DNA from 4 places in the Micromonospora sp. DT44 genome. Region 2 is predicted to be linked to each of the others. Evidence: riboswitches for the same ligand, from Rfam matches in the RefSeq annotation. Region 2 holds a riboswitch; each other region holds the start of a gene.

Region 1 (5,247 bases), on a different contig from region 2:
GCTGGCTCGACGCGCTCGGCTCGACGCGCTTGCAGGTGGTGACCAGCCTGGAGGCCAAGGGCATGGAGTACGACGGGGTCGTGCTGGTCGCCCCCAGCGAGATCCGGGCCGATCCGGGCTCCGGCGTACGCACGCTCTACGTGGCGCTCTCCCGCGCCACTCAGCGGCTCACCACCGTCGACCCGACCGGCTGACCGTCGCGTTGGCATCGCCCGTAGGCCGGCCCTCGCCTTACACTTGCACACATAGCGATGTGAGCATATATTTGACCGCGTCCCGGGCGGCGTCGGAGGGTGGGTTTCGTGGGAGCAGGACATGACCACCACCACGGCTCGGTCGCCAACGCCGCCCACCAGCATCGGGGACGGCTCTGGGCGGCCTTCGGACTGCTCGCTGCCCTGATGGTGGTCGAGGCGGTGACCGCCTTCCACACCGGCTCACTGGCCCTGCTCTCCGACGCCGGGCACATGTTCACCGACGTGCTCGGCATCGGGATGGCGCTCGCCGCGATCACCGCTACGCGGCGGGCCACCGGCGACCCGCAACGCACCTTCGGGCTCTACCGCCTCGAAGTGCTCGCCGCGCTGGCCAACGCCGTCCTGCTCTCCGGCGTGGCGATCTACGTGGTGATCGAGGCGATCGGCCGGTTCGGCGACCCACACCGGGTGCTCAGTGGTCCGATGCTCACGGTGGCCATCCTCGGCCTGCTCGCGAACGTGGTCGCCTTCGGGCTGCTGCGCGCCGGCGCCCGGGAGAGCATCAACCTCCAGGGTGCCTACCTGGAGGTGCTCGGCGACCTGCTCGGCTCGCTCGGCGTGATCGGCGCCGCGCTGCTCATCGCCGTCACCGACTGGTGGTGGGCCGATCCGCTGGTCGCGGTAGCGATCGGCGTGTTCATCCTGCCGCGCACCTGGCGGCTGGGGCGGGCCGCCGTACGCATCCTCGTGCAGGCCGCCCCGGAACACCTCCAGGTCACCGCCGTGCACGACCGACTGGCCGCGGTGCCCGGCGTGGTCGAGGTGCACGACCTGCACGTCTGGACGCTCACCTCGGGCATGGAGGTGGCCTCCGCGCACCTGACCATGGCGCCCGGCGCGGAGGTCGGCGCGGTGCTCACCGCGGCGCGTACCGCCCTGCGGGACGACTTCCGCATCGAGCACGCCACGCTGCAGACCGAGCCCGGTGCCGCCCCGGGCGCCTGCGGTTCCGTCGAGTGGTGACCGTCATCCTTCGTGAAGGTGCAGGCACCTTCCGTAACATCGGCTGCACAGACCCCACCAGCACCGGTAGGCTCTGTCCCGGCCACCACCCGGCGGCGCCTCCCGGCGCCGGTGGCGGCCGTCGCCTAATCGCCCGACAGGGCGAACCGGGGAACCATGTTCCTGGGGTGCATCCGCGTCAGCGGTAGGGATCTTCCGTCCCGAACCCGTCAGCTAACCCGGTCGGCGGCTGACGGAAGGACATGCGTAGTGGCACCAGCACGACCACCCGCCGCCCGGCTTGCGGCACTGATCGTCATGATGGTCACCCTCGGCGTCGCGCTTCCAGTCGGCGCCGCCACCGCCGCTGCACCCGGCGGCCTGCGGGCCGCCGCCGCGCCCGACGGCGACGAGGAGGGCGGCACCCCGGCGCTACGGGCCCAGCTCGAGGCGGCCAGCAAGGGCTACCTGGACGCGAAGCGCGCGCTGGACACCTCCATCCAGCGGCAACAGCAGCTCGCGGTCAAACTGAAGGACACCGAGGCCGAGATGACCGTACGCAACGGCAAGGTCGGCGAGATCGCCGGCGTCGCGTACCGCACCGGCCGGCTCAGCACCGTCTCGGCCCTGCTCAACAGCAACACCCCCGAGGGCTTCATGGACCGGGCGGCCGCCCTCGACGCGGTGGCCGCGAACGAGGACCGGGTGCTGCGCGACCTGCACGCGATCCGGGACGAGGCGAACCGCACCCGCGTCGCCCTCGACGGCGAGATCCGGGAGCAGCGTAAGCAGGTCGAGGTGATGGCCAAGCGCAAGGAGCAGGCCGAGCGGGCCCTGACCGTCGCCAACGACAAGGCACGCGCCAGCGCCGACACCGACACCGACACCGGCTCCAACCGTGGCACCTCCACCGCCAACGCCCAGCCCGCACCGCGCAACTCCGACGGCTCCTGGCCGTCCGAGTCGTGCAGCATCAACGACCCCACCCCGGCCAGCGGCTGCATCACCCCCCGCACCCTGCACGCGCTCAACCAGGCCAAGGCCGCCGGCTTCACCCGGTACGTCTCCTGTCACCGCAACGGCGGCTCGGGCGAGCACCCCAAGGGCCGGGCCTGTGACTTCGCCGCGCAGAAGGGTGGCTTCGGCGGGATCGCCAGCGGCGGCGACAAGACGTACGGCAACAACCTGGCCGCGTACTTCATCCGCAACTCGGATCGGCTCGCGGTGCTCTACGTGATCTGGTTCAAGCAGATCTGGCTGCCCAGCAGCGGCTGGAAGTCGTACAGCGGGGGGAACGGCGACCCCTCCAGCGACCACACCAACCACGTGCACCTGTCGGTGTACTGACCACCGACGCCGTCCGGGGTACGTCAGCGGGCGTACCCCGGACGTCGTCGCTGGTCGGACGACCACGCGGGGTCGGACCGGGAGCATTCGGGTATGCCGCGAATCGCGCCCCGCACCCGCAAGGCCCTGCTCACCCTGCACCTGGTCACGTCTCTCGGCTGGCTCGGGGCCGACCTGGTGCTGCTCACGCTCGGCATCGCGGCACAGCGCGGCGCCGACCCGGCGGTGGTCTACCCGGTCGCCGGGCTCGTCGGCACCGTGCTCTTCGCGCCGCTGAGCGTGCTCGTGTGGCTCGTCGGTGTCGCCAGCGCGCTGCTCACCCCCTGGGGCCTGCTGCGTTACCGCTGGGTGGTGATCAAGCTCGTGATCACCACGGTGATGGTCGGGCTGGTGCTGTTCCTGCTCACCCCGAACCTGCGGCACGCCGGCGCGCTGGGCGCCGCGCTACCGGCGCGGGATCGCGCCGACCTGGTGATCGCGCCCGCGGTGTCGACCAGTCTCATGATCATCGCGACGGTGCTGTCGACGTACAAGCCCTGGGGACGCCGACCCAGCCAACCCCGCCGCAGCGCGGCGGTCGGCGCGACGCGCGCCTGATCGCGCAGCCACCCTCGACGGCTTATGGGCTCAGGGCGCGGGGTTGTCGAGGACCGCGCCGAGGCGCGCGGCCAGGGCGAGGTGGGCGGCGCGGGCCTGATTGAAGGCGTACCGGAACAGGGGTGTCGGCGCGCGCAGGGTGATGTCGACGTCGATGCGGACCAGATCGTCCGGCTCGGCGCGCAGCCGGGTGTGGTTGCGAACCGTGGTGGCGGGCCACTGACGGGCCACAGTGACGATCTCGTCGGGCTCGCTGACCAGCATGTCCGCGTGGTACGTGGTGCGAAAGCGCAGCGGGCCGGCGACCAGCCTGTCGTTGATCGTGTAGCTGGCGCGGGCGCCCGGGCGGGGCGGCACCTCGCGGACCCGCACGATCAGGGGATGCAGTTCACCCTGACGGGTCAGGTCGCTTAACAGCGCCGCCGCCTCGGCGACTGAGCAGCGGGCCTGGACGGAGTAGCTGAAGGTATCGCTGCTGAGCACACCGTCTCCCGACGTCGCTGGTCGCACGATCGTCCCGTACGCCGCGCGGGGTGGCAACGGCCGGACGGACACCCTGCGTTGTCCCGGCATTCGCGCAGCGTTCCCACCACGGTCGGCTGATGGGAAATCACCGGTTGTGACGAAGAGGGACACGCCGCCGTGGACGCCGACGGCCGGGTACGCGTCAGTCACGGCGATCTGGGCGGTCAGCGAGGTGACCGACGTGGCCCTGACCGGTCTGGACGAGCAGGCCTGACGGTGGCAGCCCGCGCCTCAGGCGCCGGGAAGCACCTCGGGGGTGGCGGCCCCGGCGAAGTAGGGCTCCGGCGCGCCGAAGAGACCGAGCAGGCCGGTCACCCAGAGCTGACGGTGCACGAACCGGCTCGGCTCGGTGACGGCCAGCTTGACGCCACTGACCTCGGCGGTCTGGAAGCCGGCGACCATGGCGCTGATGCCCACGGAGTCGATGAAGGTGACCAGCCTCATGTTCAGCTCGATGCGGAGCGGGCGGCTCTTGGCCAGCACCTCCGCAATGGCCTCACGCACCTCGTACGCTGTGTCGACGTCGATCTCACCCCGCGGGGCGATCTCGACGACACCACCGGACAGGACCGACTTCACGATCGACAGGCTCACGCGAGCACCTCCACCCGCCCGTCCCCCGGGCGCCTCATCAGTACGCGGGCCGCGACCGAGAGTATTCCTCCAACGGCCTCGGTCGCCACCCCTCGGGATGAGCAATTCACGGATCCGAGCGGACAAAGTCGCCCATATCCCCACTTTTCGGCATCTGATCATTCAATACTTTTCGTTATCTGATCAGTCGACGCTCGGTCGGAACCGACGCGTCGCCGGACCAGGGTAGCGGTCGCGGTCCGGCAAGCCCGACATCCGTCCCGTCCCGTACACCCGCCCCGCGTGGGACCGGCGTGTCGCGGTCGGACCCGCCAGCGTGGTTGCCGACGCTTCCTAGCATCGGCCCGGGACACCCACCGTGACGGAGAGGACCTTCGATGATCAAGCGACTGGCCGGGTTGGCCGGCGTCGGTCTACTACTCGCCCTCGTACTGGCCTGCGGTTTCGGCGGCGGAGACGACGACGACGACGATGACGACGACTTCGCCCGCGGTGTGGCCGCGGTGGCGGTGCGCTGACCCCGGCGGGTGCGCCACGCGGGGCCGGGTTTGCGCGCGACCGGCCCGGGGCACTGCGCAGTCAGCGAACCGTGTCGCGCTGGACGGACGCCGAGGTCCGAAGTGGCCGGCGGCTTCGGCACCTGAGGAGGTAACCACGATGTTCGGAACCAACCTGCTGGACCGGCGCAGTAAGCCGGAGCGGATCGCGGACCAGGCGTGGGAGCAGTTGCTCTCCGCCGTCAGCTCCGCGGGCGACAGCGTCCGGGACACCGCGCGGTCGGCCCGTCGCAGCAGCGGCGACCTCGCCGACGGCGCCGGTGACCTGGTGGGCTCGGCGGCGGAGGAGGCACGGCGTCGCGCGTCGCGCGCCTTCGACGCGCTCGCCGGACGCCAGCCGGCGCTGCCGTGGACGCTGCTGATCGGCGCCGCGCTGGTCGGCGCGGCGGTCGGCTGGGCCGTCGGCTCCGCCGCTCGCGCCGCCGGCA
Region 2 (5,247 bases):
CATCAACGGTGTGGTCTCCGTGGCGGCGCAGAAGGCGATCAAGACGGCCTGCCAGCAGGTCGGCGATCCGTACGTCTGGGGCGCCACCGGCCCGAACTCGTTCGACTGCTCGGGGCTGACCCAGTACGCCTACAAGTCGGCCGGGATCTACCTCACCCACCACACGGGTGATCAGTGGAACGAGGGCAAGGCCGTCTCGCGTGCCGACGCCCGTGCGGGTGACCTGGTCTTCTTCTACTCCGGCCTGAGTCACGTCGGGCTGTATCTGGGTAACAACCAGATGGTGCACGCGCCACGCGCCGGCAAACCGGTGATGGTGTCCAGCATCAACACCATGCCGGTCGCCGGGTTCCGCCGACCTGGCTGATCCCCAGCACGCACGACGACGGCCCCCGGTCACCTCGACCGGGGGCCGTCGTCTTTCCTCAGCGGGGTGCGCCCACCGGGGACGGCAGCAACTGCACGTCGGCGAGGTCGACGTACATGATGCGATGGCCGAACTGGATCTGCGCGTACCGGTTCTGGCCCCGGATCACCGTCCAGTCGCCGGGCGAGGAGCCGTCGAACGTGCTGGCCCGGTAGTACTCGCCGGGCAGCACAGCGCCGACGGCGTAGCGCTGGCCGGCGGCGAGGGTGTACTGCAACGGTGAGATCGCCTGGTAGGGCACGCCGGCCGGGTAGGCCGCCTGCTCCGGGTACGCCCGCCCGTAGACGGGGATCGTGGCCCGGCCGGGTTTCGGCGTGACCACCATGCCGACGGTCCAGGCGGCCGTCGGCGCGGACGCCGGGTTGTGGAACCACGCCCGCTGCCCGAGGTACCAGATGGCCGTCCAGTCACCCTGTCGACCGGCCAGGGCGTACGTCTGGCCGGCGGACGCGCGGGCCCTGTGGTCCGACACGTCCATCGTGTTCGGGGTGCCGTCGGGGCGCAGCGCGATGTCGTTGACCAGCGGCGCGTCCGGGGCCGGCGCGGTGCGTAGCACCACCGACGAGGAGCCGCGTGGCGCGCACGGCGTCCCCGGGGTGACGCATCCGGTGAACGCCGGCTGGTTGGTCGCGTAGTCGGGGTCGATCCGGACCAGCCCGGTGGCCGGGGTGCCGGTGTCCAGCCGTGGGGCGTGCAGCAGGTCGAAGTAGTGCGTCCAGTCCCAGTAGGGCCCCGGGTCCCAGTGCATTCCACGGACGGTCGACGCGGTCGTGCCGGGCACGTTGTCGTGGCCGATGATGTGCTGACGGTCCAGCGGGATGCCCAACCGCAGCGCGAGGTGCCGAACGAGCTTCGCGGACGTCCGGTACATCGCCTCCGTGTACCAGGTGCCCTGCGCGGCGAAGCCCTCGTGTTCGAGCCCGATCGACTTGGCGTTGACGTACCAGTTGCCGGCGTGCCAGGCGACGTCCCTGGTCTTGACGTGCTGGGCGATGTGCCCGTCCACCGAGCGCAGCGAGTAGTGCCAGCTCACGTAGGTCGGGTCCTGGACGAGTTGCAGGGTGGTCGCCCAACTCGCCTCGGTGTCGTGGATGACGATGTACTCGATCTTCTGCCGGTCGGGCCGGTCGGACAGGTCGTGGTTGCCGTAGTCGCCGTCGCCGAACGCCGCGTAGGGTGCCGGGATCCACTCGCAGGACACCGTGCTCGGGCACTCCAACCCGTCCGGGCGGGCGAGTCGCCGCAGTCCCAGTCGGTCCAGCCAGGACCGCTCGGGTCGTACCGCCCGGGCCGGCAGCGTGACCCGCTGGCCGTCGTCGGTCACCCGCGTCTCGCCGGCGCCGATCGTGGTGAAGACCTCGTCGGCGAAGGCCGCCGCGGCATCGGCGCTGTCCGCGCCGGCATAGCGGGCCACCGCGCCGTACCAGGTGGCCGGGTCGGTGCCGACTCCGACCGGGGCGCCGACCTCCCGTTGGTACGCGGCCAGCAGCGCCGCCCCACCCCGGAGGTTCGTCGTCGGGTCGGTGCGCAGCGCCTCGGCGGTGGCGCCGGTGAGCGCGGCGGCGGCGTCCACGGTCTGCAGTGCTGCGCTCGGCGGCGCGTTCCCGGTGGCGGGCGCCGGTGCGAGAGCACGACGGGACTCGTCGCCGCGCGGATCCTCGCCCGGGGCGTCGTGATGACCGCTCCGCGGTAGGGCGGCCACCTGCCGGGCGTCGGTCAGGTGCATCGGGCCGTAGCCGCCGCTGGTGCTCGGCGTGCCGGCGTTGCTGTCCCAGCGGGACTCCAGGTAGGAGACGCCGAGCAGTACGTCGATGGGTACGCCGTACTCGGTCGCCGCGGCGGCGTACTGCTGCTGGCGGTCGGCGGCGGGGGCCGCGGTGGCCGGGCCGGCGGGCAGCGGTACGGCCGCCGTGGCGGTGACGAGCGCGACGGCGAGCAGGGTCGGACGTTTCATCGAACTCCCTACATGTCAACTGGTGTCGGTGCCGTCACCTTCGTCCTGCCCGGGAGTCCGCGTCAATACCTTTCCATGTTTCGAAACGTACGGAAGGAAATCTTCACATCCGCCCGATGGCCCGCTGCAATCGGTACGGAGTGTCACGGCCGCACGGGTTGCGGATCGGTAACGGCCGTCTCTACTCTGGTCTTTCGTCGGCCCGGTAGCAGGTCTGCCCACCCCGGGCGGTAACGGACCGACACCGCCGAGTCGCTCGCGAGCGAGCCGGGGACCCAGGTTCCTCGGGGTGAATCCGCAGTTCCTGCGGTAGGGCGCCCACTTCCCGCCCGAACCCGTCAGCTAACCCGGTAGGCGGTCAGGAAGAAGGAGTACGGAACCCGGTGGCCCTCCAAGCCCCGCGGCCGTCGTTCGGACGGTCGGCTCCGGCCGACCCGACGTCGACCGTGCCGCGTCCACGCTGGTCCCGCTTCACCACCGCACTCGCCGCCCTGGTCGGCGTCGCCGTCGTCCTGACGGGCAGCGCCACGGTGGCCCACGCCGACCCGTCCGTCGCCGAGATCGAACGCCAGATCGACGAGGACTGGAACAAGCTCGAACCGATCATCGAGCGGCACAACGCCACCCAGTCCGACCTGGCCCTCAAGCGCAAGCAGGCCGACGCGCTCGCCGCCCGCATCGGGCCGCTGGAGCGCCAGGTCGACGCCGCGATGAACAAGGTCAGCGCGCTGGCCGTGCGCGCGTACATGGGTGAGAACCTGTCGACCGTCAACACGATGCTCGGCAGCCGGTCGCCCAGCGAGATGGTCGGTCAGCTCGAAATGCTCGACCGCTTCGCCCACAACCAGCAGGAGGACGTCCGCCAGGTCGCCGACCTGCGCAACGAGCTGGCCCGGCAGAAGGCGCCGCTGGACGAGATGGTGGTCCAGCTGACCCGCACCGAGGCCCAGTTGGCGGCGAAGAAGAAGCAGATCAACGAGGAGATCGACCGGCTACAGAAGCTGCGCCTCAAGGTGTACGGCAGCGGCGGCGGCGGTTCGCTGCGCCCCGCGCCCTGCCCGGCCAGCTACCCGGGTGGCGGTGCCGGCATCGCGGTCAAGTTCGCCTGCGCGCAGATCGGCAAGCCGTACGTGTGGGGCGCCGAGGGTCCGGAGTCGTACGACTGCTCCGGGCTGATGCTGGCCGCCTGGGCGAAGGCCGGTGTGTCGCTGCCGCACAACGCCGCCGCGCAGAGCCGGGTCACCAAGAACGTCAGCAAGGGCGACCTGCGCCCCGGTGACCTGGTCTTCTACTACAGCGACATCCACCACGTCGGCATGTACGTCGGCAACGGCTGGGTGGTGCACGCCTCCCAAGCCGGTGTGCCCGTCAAGATGAAGAAGGTCGACGACGGGCCCGTCCACAGCTACGGTCGCCCCGGCTGACCGACGCGGGACGCAGTCAGGGCCCGTCGCGATCCGCTCGCGGCGGGCCCTGCGTCGTCTCCTAACGCGTCGGCCAGGCGCGCCAGTTCTGCCAGGAACGACTCGGCGTCGGCCCCCGCTGACCCTGGTAACGCGACCCGTAGACCACCGAGCCGTACGGGTGCTCGGCGGGCGACGAGAGCCGGAAGATGCAGAGTTGACCGATCTTCATGCCCGGCCAGAGGGTGATCGGTAGGTTCGCCACGTTGGACAGCTCCAGCGTGACGTGCCCGGAGAAGCCCGGGTCGATGAACCCGGCGGTGGAGTGCGTGAGCAGGCCGAGGCGGCCCAGCGAGCTCTTCCCCTCCAGTCGGCCGGCGAGCTGGTCGCCGAGCGAGATCACCTCCAGAGTCGAGGCGAGCACGAACTCTCCCGGGTGCAGCACGAACGGCTCGCCGTCGGGCACCTCGACCACCGAGGTCAGGTCGTCCTGCTGCATGGCCGGATCGATGTGGGTGTAGAGATGGTTGTTGAAGACCCGGAACAGCCGGTCGAGTCGTACGTCGATGCTGGAGGGTTGGACCAGGGTGGGCTCGAACGGCTCCAGGCCCAGCGTGCCGGCCTTGATCTCGGAGACCAGGTCACGGTCGGAGAGCAGCATCGGACCACCATAGCGAGGTGGGCGGTGACCAGCGTGTCGAGGTCGCTCCTCGTACATTTGTTCGATAGAATGCCCGCATGGCTTCCTGGTCCGATTTCGCCGCCGACGAGCCCCGCCTCGCCGACGGCATCCGCGTTCTCCTGCAGCAGTACGGGCCGGGCTTCGGCTATCTGGCCACGGTCCGTGCCGACGGTGGGCCCCGGGTCCATCCGGTCTCCCCGGTCATCACCGACGAGGGTCTGTTCTGCTTCATCATCGACTCGCCGAAGCGCCGGGACCTCGAACGGGACGGCCGATACGCACTGCACTCGTTCCCTCCGGAGGAGAGCGACGACGAGGCGTACGTGGCGGGTCACGCCTGGCCGGTCACCGACCCGGTCCGGGTGGCCCGGCTGGCGCAGAGCGCCCGGGCCGAGCCGCGGGCCGACTGGCGGCTGTTCGAGTTCACCGTCGACGTGGCGATGCTGACCCGTCGCGACCAGCACGGCCTGGGCATCGCCGTGGGGCGTCCGGCCGTGCAGGTCTGGCTCGATCCGCAGACCCCGCCCGCGGCGGCCGCGGCTTCCCCCGTACCGCAGACGCGCCCGACCCGTCGCAGCCGCGACGTCCAGTGCACGGCCGCCTGACCACGGCCATCGAAAAACGCCGGTGCCGGCTCCGTCGTGACGGAGCCGGCACCTGGTGTACGCGAGGAGTTAGGCCGCGCGGTACGCGTTCCACGCGGTCAGCATGCGGCTCGCCTGACCAGCGGTGAACTGGTACATGCACGAGTCGTAGGTGTAGTCCATGAAGTTGGTGATCG
Region 3 (5,247 bases), on a different contig from region 2:
ACCGCACCCACACCGATCCGCGGGTACACCGCCAGCAAGGACCAATTGCTCGCGCGCCTACGCCGGGTGGAGGGGCAGGTCCGGGGCATCGAGAAGATGGTCGACGAGGACCGCTACTGCATCGACGTGCTCACCCAGATCTCCGCGATCCAGGCCGCGCTCGACAAGGTGGCCCTCGGCCTGCTCGACGGGCACGCCCGGCACTGCATGCACGAGGGGGCAGCCGAGGGCCGGGCCGACGAGATGGCCACCGAGATGATGGCCGCCGTCGGCCGACTCATGAAGCGCGGCTGAACGTCACGTCCGCTCCGGGTCGAGCCGGACCCGGCGCAGCAACTGCGCGTTGAGCGCCACCACGATGGTGGACGCGGACATCAGCACGGCCGCCACCGCCGGGCTCAGCGCCACCCCGGCACCGGCGAGCACCCCCGCCGCCAGTGGCAGCGCCACCACGTTGTAGCTCGCGGCCCAGGCCAGGTTCTGCCGCATCTTGCGGTACGACGCCCGGGAGAGCCGGATCACGGCCCCGACGCCGCGCGGGTCGGACGACGCCAGCACGACCCCGGCGGACTCGATCGCGACGTCGGTGCCCGCCCCGATCGCGATGCCCACGTCAGCGCGGGCCAGCGCCGGCGCGTCGTTCACCCCGTCACCGACCATCGCCACGGTCAGCCCGCGCCGCTGGAGTTCCGCCACCCGGCTGTCCTTGTCGGCCGGCAGCACCTCGGCGAAGACCTCGTCCACCCCGGCCCGGAAGCCGAGATCGGCGGCGACCGACTCGGCCACCGACCGCGCGTCCCCGGTGATCATGGCGATGGTGCGGACGCCATCCGCCCGCAGCTCGGCGATGGCCTTTCGGGCCTCCGGCCGCACCGCGTCGGTGAGCGCGAACGCCCCGAGCACCGTGTCCGGCAACCGCAGGAGATACAGCACCACGGCACCGCGTGACGACCAGCGGCCGGTCGCCTGCCGTACCTCGTCCGGCAGTGGTCCACCCCGCTCGCGCAGCAGGGTCGGCCCGCCCACGGCGTACTCCGTACCGTCGACGGTGGCCCGCACCCCGCGGCCCGGAAGCGAGCGGAAGCCGTCCGCACGGGCCGGCCCACCCGTCCCGGCCGCCGCCACGATCGCCCGGGCCAGCGGATGTTCGCTGTCGGACTCGACGCCGGCGGCGATCCGCAACGCCTCGTCGCGGTCCACGCCGGGGGCCGTCACCAGGTCGGTGACCTCGTGCTCGCCCCGGGTCAGCGTGCCGGTCTTGTCGAACAGCACCGCGTCGACGGTCCGCATGCGCTCCAACGCGAGCCGGTCCTTGACCAGGATCCCGCTTCGCGCCGCCAGCGCCGTGGAGAGCGCGACGACGAGCGGGATGGCCAGGCCGAGCGCGTGCGGGCAGGCGATCACCAGCACGGTGACGGTACGCACCACCGCCTCATCGGGCTTACCCAGCGCGGTCCAGACCACCAGGGTGAGCACGGCGGTACCGGTGGCCACGTAGAACAGCGCGGCGGCGAACCGGTCGGCGAGCAGTTGAGCCTGCCCGCCCGAGCGCTGCGCCTGCGCGACCATGCGCTGGATGCCCGCGAGCGCCGTCTCGTCGCCCAGCGCCTCGACACGGACCCGGATCGCCGAATCGGTGGCGACCGTGCCGGCCACCACCCGATCGCCCGCCGACCGGGCGACCGGGCGCGACTCACCCGTGATCATCGATTCGTCCAACTCCGCGTCGCCGTCGACGACCCGGCCGTCGGCCGGCACCCGACCCCCGGGCCGGACCAGCACCACGTCGTCGACCCGCAGCCCGTCGACCGGCACGCGCTCGACCCGCCCGTCCGCCGCCACCCGCTCGGCCTCGTCGGGCAGCAGCGCCGCCAGTGCCGCGAGCGCCCCACGGGCCTGCCCGATGGCCTTCATCTCCTGCCAGTGCCCGAGCAGCATGATGGTGACCAGCGCGGCCAGCTCCCACCAGAAGTCCAGGTCGAAGGCACCCAGGCTGGTCGCCAGCGACGCGGTGTACGCCACGGTGATCGCCATCGCGACCAGCAGCATCATGCCCGGCGCGCGGTCCCGGATCTCCCGTACCGCGCCGACCAGGAACGGCCAGCCACCCCAGAGGAACACCACCGAACCGAGCACCGGCCCCACCCAGGAGCGCCCTGGCACGTCCAGCCGGAGCCCGAGCCGGTCCACCACCAGGTCACTGGTCAGCACCACCGGCACGGTGAGCACCAGACAGACCCAGAACCGGCGACGGAACATGGCCGGGTCGTGCCCGGCGTGCTTGTCGTGCCCGGCGCGCTTGTCGTGCTGTCGGTGCTCGGCGGGTGGCTCAGGCATGACCCCACCATCCCGCCCCGGCCGGGGCGGTGTCGGCGGTTCGACTCCCCCGACACGTCCGCACATCCTGCGTCACCCCGGGGCGCTGGTTAGCATCGTCCGGCGATGACCCACCGGATCCCGCCGCCGAGACGGGCGACGGCGCTGCAACAGCGCGGCCCCGTACGGCGCCGACCGGGTCACTTCATCACTCTCCGTGATTGCCAGGTCGTCAGGCGGCGAACCGACGCGCTCGCGCCCACGTTCGTCCGGCGGAACTGAACCGCACAGGCCGCCGGCACGTACCCCGCACCGGATCGTTGGGAGTCTCTCGCATTGGGTTCCGACCACAGCCATTCCGCTCGTCCCGCCCCGCCCCGCCCCGGGTACGACGGATCCTCGTCGCGACGGTGGTACCGCTCTTCGTGGCCACCGTCGTCGCCGCCGTGGTGCTGTGGCCACGGGACGGCGCACCGAAGAGCGGCGGTGGCGCGGATCTTCCGCGCCACCACGGCACGGTGACCCGGATGGTGACCGAACCGCGTCGGCCGGGCCCACATCGCCTCCACCGTCAACACCATCGTCCTGGCGTACGCGGGCGCGTCGCTGCCGCTGCTGCTTCTGCTCACCGCCGACTCGCGCCCCATCGGGCAGATTCTGACCAGCGAGCTCCTCGCACAGGAGATCGTCCGCAGCGCGGTCGCCACGCTCGGCCTGATCGCCGCCGTACCCCTCACCACCGGGCTGGCCGCAGTGGTGACCGCAGCCGGGTCGACAGCCACGCCCGGTGCGGACGCCGTGCCACCGCGCCCCCGCGCGGACCGCGCGGAGGCGCTCGCCGCTCTCAGTTCCCCGCCGGCGGATCGGGCCGACCGGCCCGATCCACAGCGGAACACACCCCCATCCACCGCCACCACCGGGTGGCCAGAGCCGAACAGGAGCACGGATACGGCATGGTGACACTCCTCAGCGTGACCGGATCGGGCACCCGCCCTGAGAACCGCGTCACTGGTCACTCAACGCCATGGCGAAATGACGCTTTTAGTCGGCATCAGGACGTAGCTGAGGCGGTGGACTCTCGGGTAACCTCGCTGCCGGTCACCGACGAAGGCGCGCAGCGGCGCCTGCGGTGCCACCGCCCAATCGCCAACCGGCGAGCCGGGGACCCAGGTACCTGGGGTGAATCCGCGACAGCGGTAGGGGCCACTTCCGCCCCGAACCCGTCAGCTAACCCGGTCGGCGGTCGACGGAAGGGAAGATTGTGACGGCACCCCTACGCCGCTGGTTGACGCCCGTGGTGGCCGTGTTCGCTGCGCTGACCGTGCTCGCCGGCCCTCTCCCGGCCCACGCCGCCCCGACGACCCCCACACCGTCCGGGCACGAGGAGGACGGCGACGAGCCCAAGCTGCTCACCGACGTCATCGAGCAGACCAACCGGGACTACGTGGCGGCCAAGTCCAAACTGGACAGGTCCAAGAAGCGGCAGCTCGAACTGGCGGCCGAGGTCGAGCGGGCGAAGGCCGACCTGGCCGCGCTGGCCCCGCAGGTCGCGCAGATCGCCGCCCAGTCGTACCGGACCGGACGGGTCGGCGCGATCGCGATGCTGCTGGAGGCCGACGCACCGGACTCGTTCGTCCAGCGGGCCGCGGCGCTCGACGAGATGAACATGGTCAACGAGAAGAAGCTCGCCGAGGTCAACACGGTGAAGTCCCGCGCCGAGGAGGCCAAGCTGGCCCTCGACGCCGAGGTACGGGAGCAGCAGAAGCAGACCGCGCTGATGGCGAAGGACAAGCGCGACGCGGACAAGGCGCTCGCGCTGGTCGGCGGCGAGGGCTTCACCGGCGGCCTGGTGGACGCCACCTCCCCGGTCGCCCGGATCGGCCCGGGTCGCACCGCCGACGGCGACTGGAAGGCGCAGTCGTGCAGCGAGAAGGACCCGACCACCTCCGGCTGCGTCACGCCGCGCACGCTGCACGCGTACAAGGAGGTCAAGCGGGCCGGGTTCAACCGGTTCGTGGGCTGCCACCGCAACGGTGGACCGTACGAGCACCCGAAGGGTCGCGCCTGTGACTGGTCGTTGCAGAAGAGCGGCTTCAGCCCGTGGCACAACAACGACACCCGGATGTACGGCAACAACGTGGCCGCGTTCCTCATCCGCAACGCCGACCGGCTCGGCATCTACTACGTGATCTGGAACCGGCAGATCTGGTTCCCGGCGACCGGCTGGAAGTCGTACAGCGGGCCGTCGAACCACACTGACCACGTACACATGTCGCTGCTCTGATCCGACGCTCAGCAGTGCGAGGGCCGTCCCGCCGTCCGGCGGGGCGGCCCTCGGCGCGTCAGGCGGCGGTTGTCGCGGCCGGGTCGTCCGAGGGCTCGTCGCCCGTCGGGGCTCCGTCCGGTACGGGGGTCACGGGTCGCACCGCCCCGGCGGCGAGCCGGTACGACATCCCGACCACCGCGCACCGCCCCCGCGCCACCTCGTCGGCCAGCACGGGCGACTGCCCGAGCAGCGTCTCGACGGTCTGCGCGATGTGGATGTCGACGATGCCGTCGATGTCGTGCACGCCCTCGGCCGTGGCTCGTCGCAGGCTGGGCAGCACCGCGTCGACCACCGCTGGGAGATGTCCCGGTGGCGCGATGCCGGTGGCCGCCGATTCGCGCGCCGCCTGCACGGCGCCGCAGGAGTCGTGGCCGAGCACCACCACCAGCGGAGCACCGAGGACGGCCACCGCGTACTCGACGCTGCCCAGCACCTCTGGCCCGGTGGTGTGCCCGGCGGTCCGGACGACGAAGAGGTCACCCAGCCCTCGATCGAAGATGATCTCGGCGGCCAGCCGCGAGTCGGAGCAGCCGACGATGACCGCGAAGGGGTGCTGCCCGTCCGCCACGGCGGCCCGGTGCCCGGCATCCTGGTTGGGGTGGCGC
Region 4 (5,247 bases), on a different contig from region 2:
CCGACTACTGCTCGCTGCCCGTGGCCGAGGAGTTGCTGCGGCGGCTGCTGGGGCGTGGCGCGACGGTGATCCTGCGGGCCCATCCGTACACGACGCAGAACCCCGCGTCGGCACGCCAGTTGGGCCGGCTCACCGAACTGCTGGCCGTCGACCGCGCCCGCACCGGCCGGCAGCACGTGTTCGGCGCGGCCGCCCGGGAGCTGAGCCTGACCGATTGCGTCAACCGCTCGGACGCGCTGCTCTCCGACGTCTCCGGGGTGATCTCCGACTACCTCTACTCGGGCAAGCCGTACGCCGTCACGGACATGGGTGACGAGGGCGACCGGTTCACCGAACGCTTTCCACTGGCCGGCTCGGGCTACGTGCTGCGGCGCGACATGTCCAACGTGGACGCCGTACTCACGGCCCTGCTGGACACCGACCCGCTGGCCGATGCCCGCTGGGTCACCCGCCGCCGCTACCTGGGCGACTTCCCGGCCGAGTCGTACGCCGAGGGTTTCCTGACCGCCGCCCGCCGCGAGCTGACGTCGGCCCGGGAACTGCCCGCGCCCGCAGCCGCCTGACCGATCAGCGGTACGGGTCCAGCAACGCCAGCACGGCCGCCGGATCCTCCAGGTGCGCGTTGTGCCCGAGACCGGGCAGCGTGGCGACCGGTACGCCGTACTCCTTGAGCTGCGCGTCCGTGACCATCGGGTCGTGCTCCCCGCGGGCCAGCACCACCGGCACGTCGGTCGCCGCGAGCAGCGCGGCCAGGTCGGGCGCACCGACGGCGAACGCGGCGTTGTCCATCGCGAGCCGCCACCGGCCGTCGACCTGACGCAGACCGGCGTCGACCATCGGGTGGTCCGGGAGGACCAGACCGGTGAGGCCGGCGACCCGCAGATAGCGGCGGGCGGCCTCGGTGCGGCTGGTGAACCAGCCCACCGGGCGGGCGGCGAGGTCCGCGGCGCGGGCCAGCTCGGCGGGCGCCCAGACGGCCTTGATGCCCAAGCCCACCACCGCGTCCACCGGCAGACCGGCGGCGCGGGCCGCCAGCGCCAGGCCGACCACGCCACCGAGCGAGTGCCCGAGCACGACGATGCGGTCGTCGGAGGCCAGGCCCTGCGTGACCCGCTGGGCGAAACCCTCGAAGGAGTACGACGACAGCGGCGCCGACCAACCGTGACCGGCGAGATCGGGCGCCAGCCACCGGCCGGGCCAGTGGTGCTCCAGAAGTGGCGCCCAGGGCAGCCACACGTCACCCGTCGCCCCCATGCCGTGCAGCAGCAACAGGATCGGCTCACGGCCGGCTTGACCACCCGATTCATCCACCACGGCCGCAGTCTCCCACGGTTCGCGGCCCGGTACGAGAGCCCTTCACCGGCGTCGCGCCCCGACACGGGAACGCCGCGAGCGCCGGCCCCTCGTGGGAGACGGCGCCCGCGGCGTCGTGGGGTGTCGCGCGTTGGTCAGGCGGAGTAACCCCGGGTGGCGATCCAGTTCGCCAGGTCGATCGTGGTGATCCAGTAGGCCGGGTCGGCGGCGTTCGCCGAGTCGGCGATCCGCACGGTACGGCCGTTGTCCTTGTAGCCGACGACGGCGATGTAGTGCCCACCGCCGTAGGAGTGATAGCCGCCCTCGGTGTCGATGGCGTCACCCGCGACGTTTGCCACCACGCCCCGACCATCGGTGATGGCCTTGACCACGTCGGCCTGAAGGCGGTCCATCTGGGCCGGGCTGGGCGTGCCCGCGAACATGCGGGTGCGGTACGGGGAGCCCTTCACCTCGGCGTTGAGCACCCGGGTGGTGTCCTCGGCCGAGTTGGTGCCCATCTCGGTGGTGCCCAGTTCGGCGCCGAGCTCCTCCTGGGTGCGGTCGATGCCGCTGGCGCTGAGCGCGTTGCGGGTGGCCGCGGGGCCGCAGTTGTAGTAGGTGTTCTGCGCCTCGTAGGCGTAGTCGAGCACCTTCGTCGCGGGCGGCTTCGGCGGCGTCGGCTTCCGGGTGACGTCCGGGTTGCTCGTGGCCTTCGCGGCGGGGGACGCGGCGCTGGTGGCCGGGGCGGCGGTGCTCGGCGCGACGCTCGCCGACGGGGCCGCGGACCGGAGTTCGCCACGGGAGGCGACGGTGTCACTGCGCATCTCGGCGACCGTGGTCGGGGTGCGCGGGCCGTCCGGGGCGTCGTCGGCGCCGGCGACCAGGGCGCCGGCGGTGGTGGCGATCGCGAGGGCCGCGGCGGAGGCGGCGACGATCTGGTACGGACGCTCGGTCGCGAGGCGACGGAGCTGGCGCTTCAGGGTGTGCTTCACGGGGTCCTCCACGGTTCGGGGGTGAGCGGCACACCGGGCTCGACCGGTATCCGGGCAGGCGCCAGCGCGCGGGCAGGGGCCCGCGGGTGGTGGACCGCTCAGGGGTACGCCCGGCGCGGCCGGGCGGGAAGTGCGGTGACCCGGGGGGTCAGCTCACCGTCACGAGGCGGATGAGCGGGGACACCGCGACGCCGTGGAGGCGGGGGAACAGTGCAAGGGTCGAGGGGTGCTGCACGAGGATGGAACTCCTTCCGTCACCGCCTACCGGGTTAGCTGACGGATTCGGGCGGGAAGATCGCCCTACCGCGGGCCGTGGCTCGCGGATTCACCCCGGACTTACTGTGGGTCCCCGGTTCGTTGATCACGATTGAGCGGGTCGGCGCGGCGTCGCCTCCTGCGATCGGTAACCGCACCGGACGGGACGACAGTACTGGCCGGTGCGCACTCTGCCAAGCCGCGCCCACCTGCATAAACATCGATTGGCCCAGCAATTTCTGCGCGTTTTGCCGCTGACGTGACTCGATGGGACAACCGGTTCCGGCGGCACCTGCGGGCGACAACCGGACAGGTGGCCGGCAACGCCGCCACAATCGCGGGCACAATGGCCGCCGATGATGCCGACCGCCCGATTTCCGCTGCCGGTGACCCGCCTCACATAACAGATCGGGCTCAACCGGCCCGGGCCGGACGCCAGCGTGCCACGAGGTCCGTACGCGACGGCCGCGTCGCGGTGCGCCGGGAGAACGCCGGGCTCGGCCGCGACCGGACCGCCGCCGCGTACGCCTCCTCGGCGAGGACGCGCGCCGACTCGGCGGCCACCTCGGCGTCCCGCCAGGACGACCGCTCCCGCTCGACGGCCGTCCGGTGCTCGGCCAGCCTCGCGTCACGGATCGCCCGGATGAGCAGCGTCTCCTGCTCGACCGGGTGCCGGCGGGGGTCCCAGCCGCGGCGATGCCCGAAGACGTCGCCGAGCTGAGCCATGGTCAACTCCCCCCGCCAGTGCGCCGCCATGGCGGCACGGTGCAGGTACCGCTCCCGGGCCGCGTACTCGGCGGGGGTGTGCGGGGTACGCGGTGTCGGCAACGCCCCGGCACCGGCGACCCGACGGGCGGCCGTGTCCGCCTCGTCGTACGCCGTCCAGGCCCGCTGCGCCTCGTCCTGAGCGACCAGCCAGTCAGCGCGCCGCCGCCGGGCGGTCCGCGCGGCCCGGGCGGCGGCCACGGCCACCTCCTCGGCGTACCGGCGCAGGTCGGCCATCTCGGCGACGGCCATCTCGCGGGCGGTGGGTGTCGGCGGCGTGGGGTCGGCCGCTGGCGAGTCCCGCTCCGGGCGGGCCACCAGGACGGCGAGGATCGTCAGCGCCAGCAGGAACAGGGCCGACCAGATGGCGGCGGCCTGGGGCACCTCGGTCAGGAACTGGTAGAAGACGACGGTTTCCATGATCGACACCTCGGCGTGAGGACGTAAGCGATGGGATGCCGCACGGGCGGGTGCGGGCGGTGTGTCGTCAGGTGTGGTGACGGGGCGCTCGGCCCGGCGGCGCCGCCGATGGTGGAGATCCCGGCGCGCCATACTCCGGCGCTCGCGGGACGGCGTGCCGCCCCGGTGACTGACCCGCTAGGCCGGCGGGGCGCGGGGGGCCCGACTGGCCGAGCCTGCGGCTCGGAGGGGCTGCTCCGATCCCGTGGGCGCCGAGGTCACGCCCGCCATTGGGCGGGGCAGCGCGTCCGAACCACCGTGCAGGGCGGGCTGCGGGTCGACCGACCGCGCGGAGGCGTCAGCGCCAACCTCTGCGGCTCGTTCCTCGCCGGCCCGGTCGGGGACGGCCCGGTCGAAGGCGGCCCGGTCGAAGGCGGCCCGGTCGAAGGCGGCCCGGTCGAAGGCGGCCCGGTCGAAGGCGGCCCGGTCGGAGGCGGCGCGGTCGGAGGCGGCGCGGTCGGTGAGGACCGTGGAGAGGGCCGCGGTCGACGGTCCGAGCGGCTCCGCGAGGGCGAGCGACCCGATGGTGGGCGGCGCGGCCGCAGCGGTCGATGCCGGCAGCAGCGCCGGGGCCGCGCCCAGGGCGAGCGACAGCACGGCGAGGCTGGTCAGGACCCGTGCCGCCCAGCGCGCCACCCACCACAGGGGACAGGTGAGCGCGACCGGGAGCACGTCCTCACGCTACCGTCGGGACCGCCCGGACGCATCGGCGACGGGCGTGTCGGTCTGCGCCGCGCCGACCCCCCTCCGACCAGCGTGGACACGGTGGCGTGAGCCGGCTCCGGTGGGTGCAACCGCGGCCGTCTACAACCGGGATCGAGCGCGATCCGGCGCGGGCGCGCGGGCGGATTCGCCGGGCACCTCCGCGTCACCACCTGCGGTCTCCGGGGTGCGCTGGTGGGGAACGAGCGGCGGGCGGCCCGGGCGACGTGGCGCGAGCCGGCGCATCATCGGTGTCTCCACCCAGCGGTGCAGCAACCCGGCGAGGACCAGGTTCACGAGCAGGAATCCGAGCACCACCGCCGGGCCCCGCCAACCCCGGAAACCGGTCCCCCAGTCGCCGCTGAGCCGGAGCACGCTCGTCATCACCAGGACGTGCACCAGGTAGAAGGCGAACGAGACCTCGCCGAGCCAGACCAGCGGACGCGAGCGCCACGGCGAGCGCCGGTCGCGCACGTCGGCGTCGGCGGCCGCGGTGATCACCAACAGGTACGCGACGGCGAGCAGCGTGGTCCACAACTCGGCACGGATCCACTGCGCGGCGGCCACCCAGGTGCCCACGAAGATCGCGGTGGCGGCGGTCAGGCCCGGCCCGCGCCACCGGCCCCGGAGCATCAGCTCGGCCGCCACCGCGCCCAGCCAGAACTCCAGGGACCGCGCCGGCGGGAAGATCTGGGTGAACCACCAGCGGCTCGCCTCCGGCACCAGGTGCTGGACCGGCCAGAGCGCGAGGATCAGCAGCGGCAGCGCGACCACGAGCGCC

Evidence for each region. Region 2 has a riboswitch for cyclic di-AMP ahead of ACLQ25_RS07455 (NlpC/P60 family protein). Riboswitches for the same ligand answer to the same signal wherever they lie in the genome.
Region 1: linked by a shared signal. The riboswitch ahead of ACLQ25_RS20995 (coiled-coil domain-containing protein) and the one ahead of ACLQ25_RS07455 (NlpC/P60 family protein) in region 2 are both predicted to bind cyclic di-AMP.
Region 3: linked by a shared signal. The riboswitch ahead of ACLQ25_RS06255 (coiled-coil domain-containing protein) and the one ahead of ACLQ25_RS07455 (NlpC/P60 family protein) in region 2 are both predicted to bind cyclic di-AMP.
Region 4: linked by a shared signal. The riboswitch ahead of ACLQ25_RS00865 (C39 family peptidase) and the one ahead of ACLQ25_RS07455 (NlpC/P60 family protein) in region 2 are both predicted to bind cyclic di-AMP.

Annotation. Positions count from the first base shown of each region.
Region 1 is NZ_JBNCKS010000036.1:51,637-56,883, reverse strand. Features, by position in the region: gene ACLQ25_RS21005 (HelD family protein) at 1-194, shown strand, start outside; gene ACLQ25_RS21000 (cation diffusion facilitator family transporter) at 303-1,220, shown strand; cyclic di-AMP (ydaO/yuaA leader) riboswitch at 1,333-1,464, shown strand; gene ACLQ25_RS20995 (coiled-coil domain-containing protein) at 1,470-2,546, shown strand; gene ACLQ25_RS20990 (hypothetical protein) at 2,640-3,143, shown strand; gene ACLQ25_RS20985 (SRPBCC family protein) at 3,174-3,626, opposite strand; gene ACLQ25_RS20980 (STAS domain-containing protein) at 3,900-4,262, opposite strand; gene ACLQ25_RS20975 (hypothetical protein) at 4,640-4,780, shown strand; gene ACLQ25_RS20970 (hypothetical protein) at 4,920-5,247, shown strand, end outside.
Region 2 is NZ_JBNCKS010000009.1:57,878-63,124, reverse strand. Features, by position in the region: gene ACLQ25_RS07465 (NlpC/P60 family protein) at 1-367, shown strand, start outside; gene ACLQ25_RS07460 (N-acetylmuramoyl-L-alanine amidase) at 426-2,381, opposite strand; cyclic di-AMP (ydaO/yuaA leader) riboswitch at 2,617-2,752, shown strand; gene ACLQ25_RS07455 (NlpC/P60 family protein) at 2,765-3,805, shown strand; gene dcd (dCTP deaminase) at 3,867-4,445, opposite strand; gene ACLQ25_RS07445 (pyridoxamine 5'-phosphate oxidase family protein) at 4,523-5,071, shown strand; gene ACLQ25_RS07440 (zinc metalloprotease) at 5,141-5,247, opposite strand, start outside.
Region 3 is NZ_JBNCKS010000007.1:119,110-124,356, forward strand. Features, by position in the region: gene ACLQ25_RS06240 (metal-sensitive transcriptional regulator) at 1-294, shown strand, start outside; gene ACLQ25_RS06245 (heavy metal translocating P-type ATPase) at 298-2,337, opposite strand; partial or broken gene ACLQ25_RS06250 (YibE/F family protein) at 2,857-3,276, shown strand; cyclic di-AMP (ydaO/yuaA leader) riboswitch at 3,443-3,573, shown strand; gene ACLQ25_RS06255 (coiled-coil domain-containing protein) at 3,578-4,600, shown strand; gene ACLQ25_RS06260 (carbonic anhydrase) at 4,659-5,247, opposite strand, start outside.
Region 4 is NZ_JBNCKS010000001.1:188,895-194,141, reverse strand. Features, by position in the region: gene ACLQ25_RS00875 (CDP-glycerol glycerophosphotransferase family protein) at 1-563, shown strand, start outside; gene ACLQ25_RS00870 (alpha/beta fold hydrolase) at 568-1,314, opposite strand; gene ACLQ25_RS00865 (C39 family peptidase) at 1,449-2,297, opposite strand; cyclic di-AMP (ydaO/yuaA leader) riboswitch at 2,529-2,669, opposite strand; gene ACLQ25_RS00860 (hypothetical protein) at 2,955-3,725, opposite strand; gene ACLQ25_RS00855 (hypothetical protein) at 3,903-4,436, opposite strand; gene ACLQ25_RS00850 (acyltransferase family protein) at 4,569-5,247, opposite strand, start outside.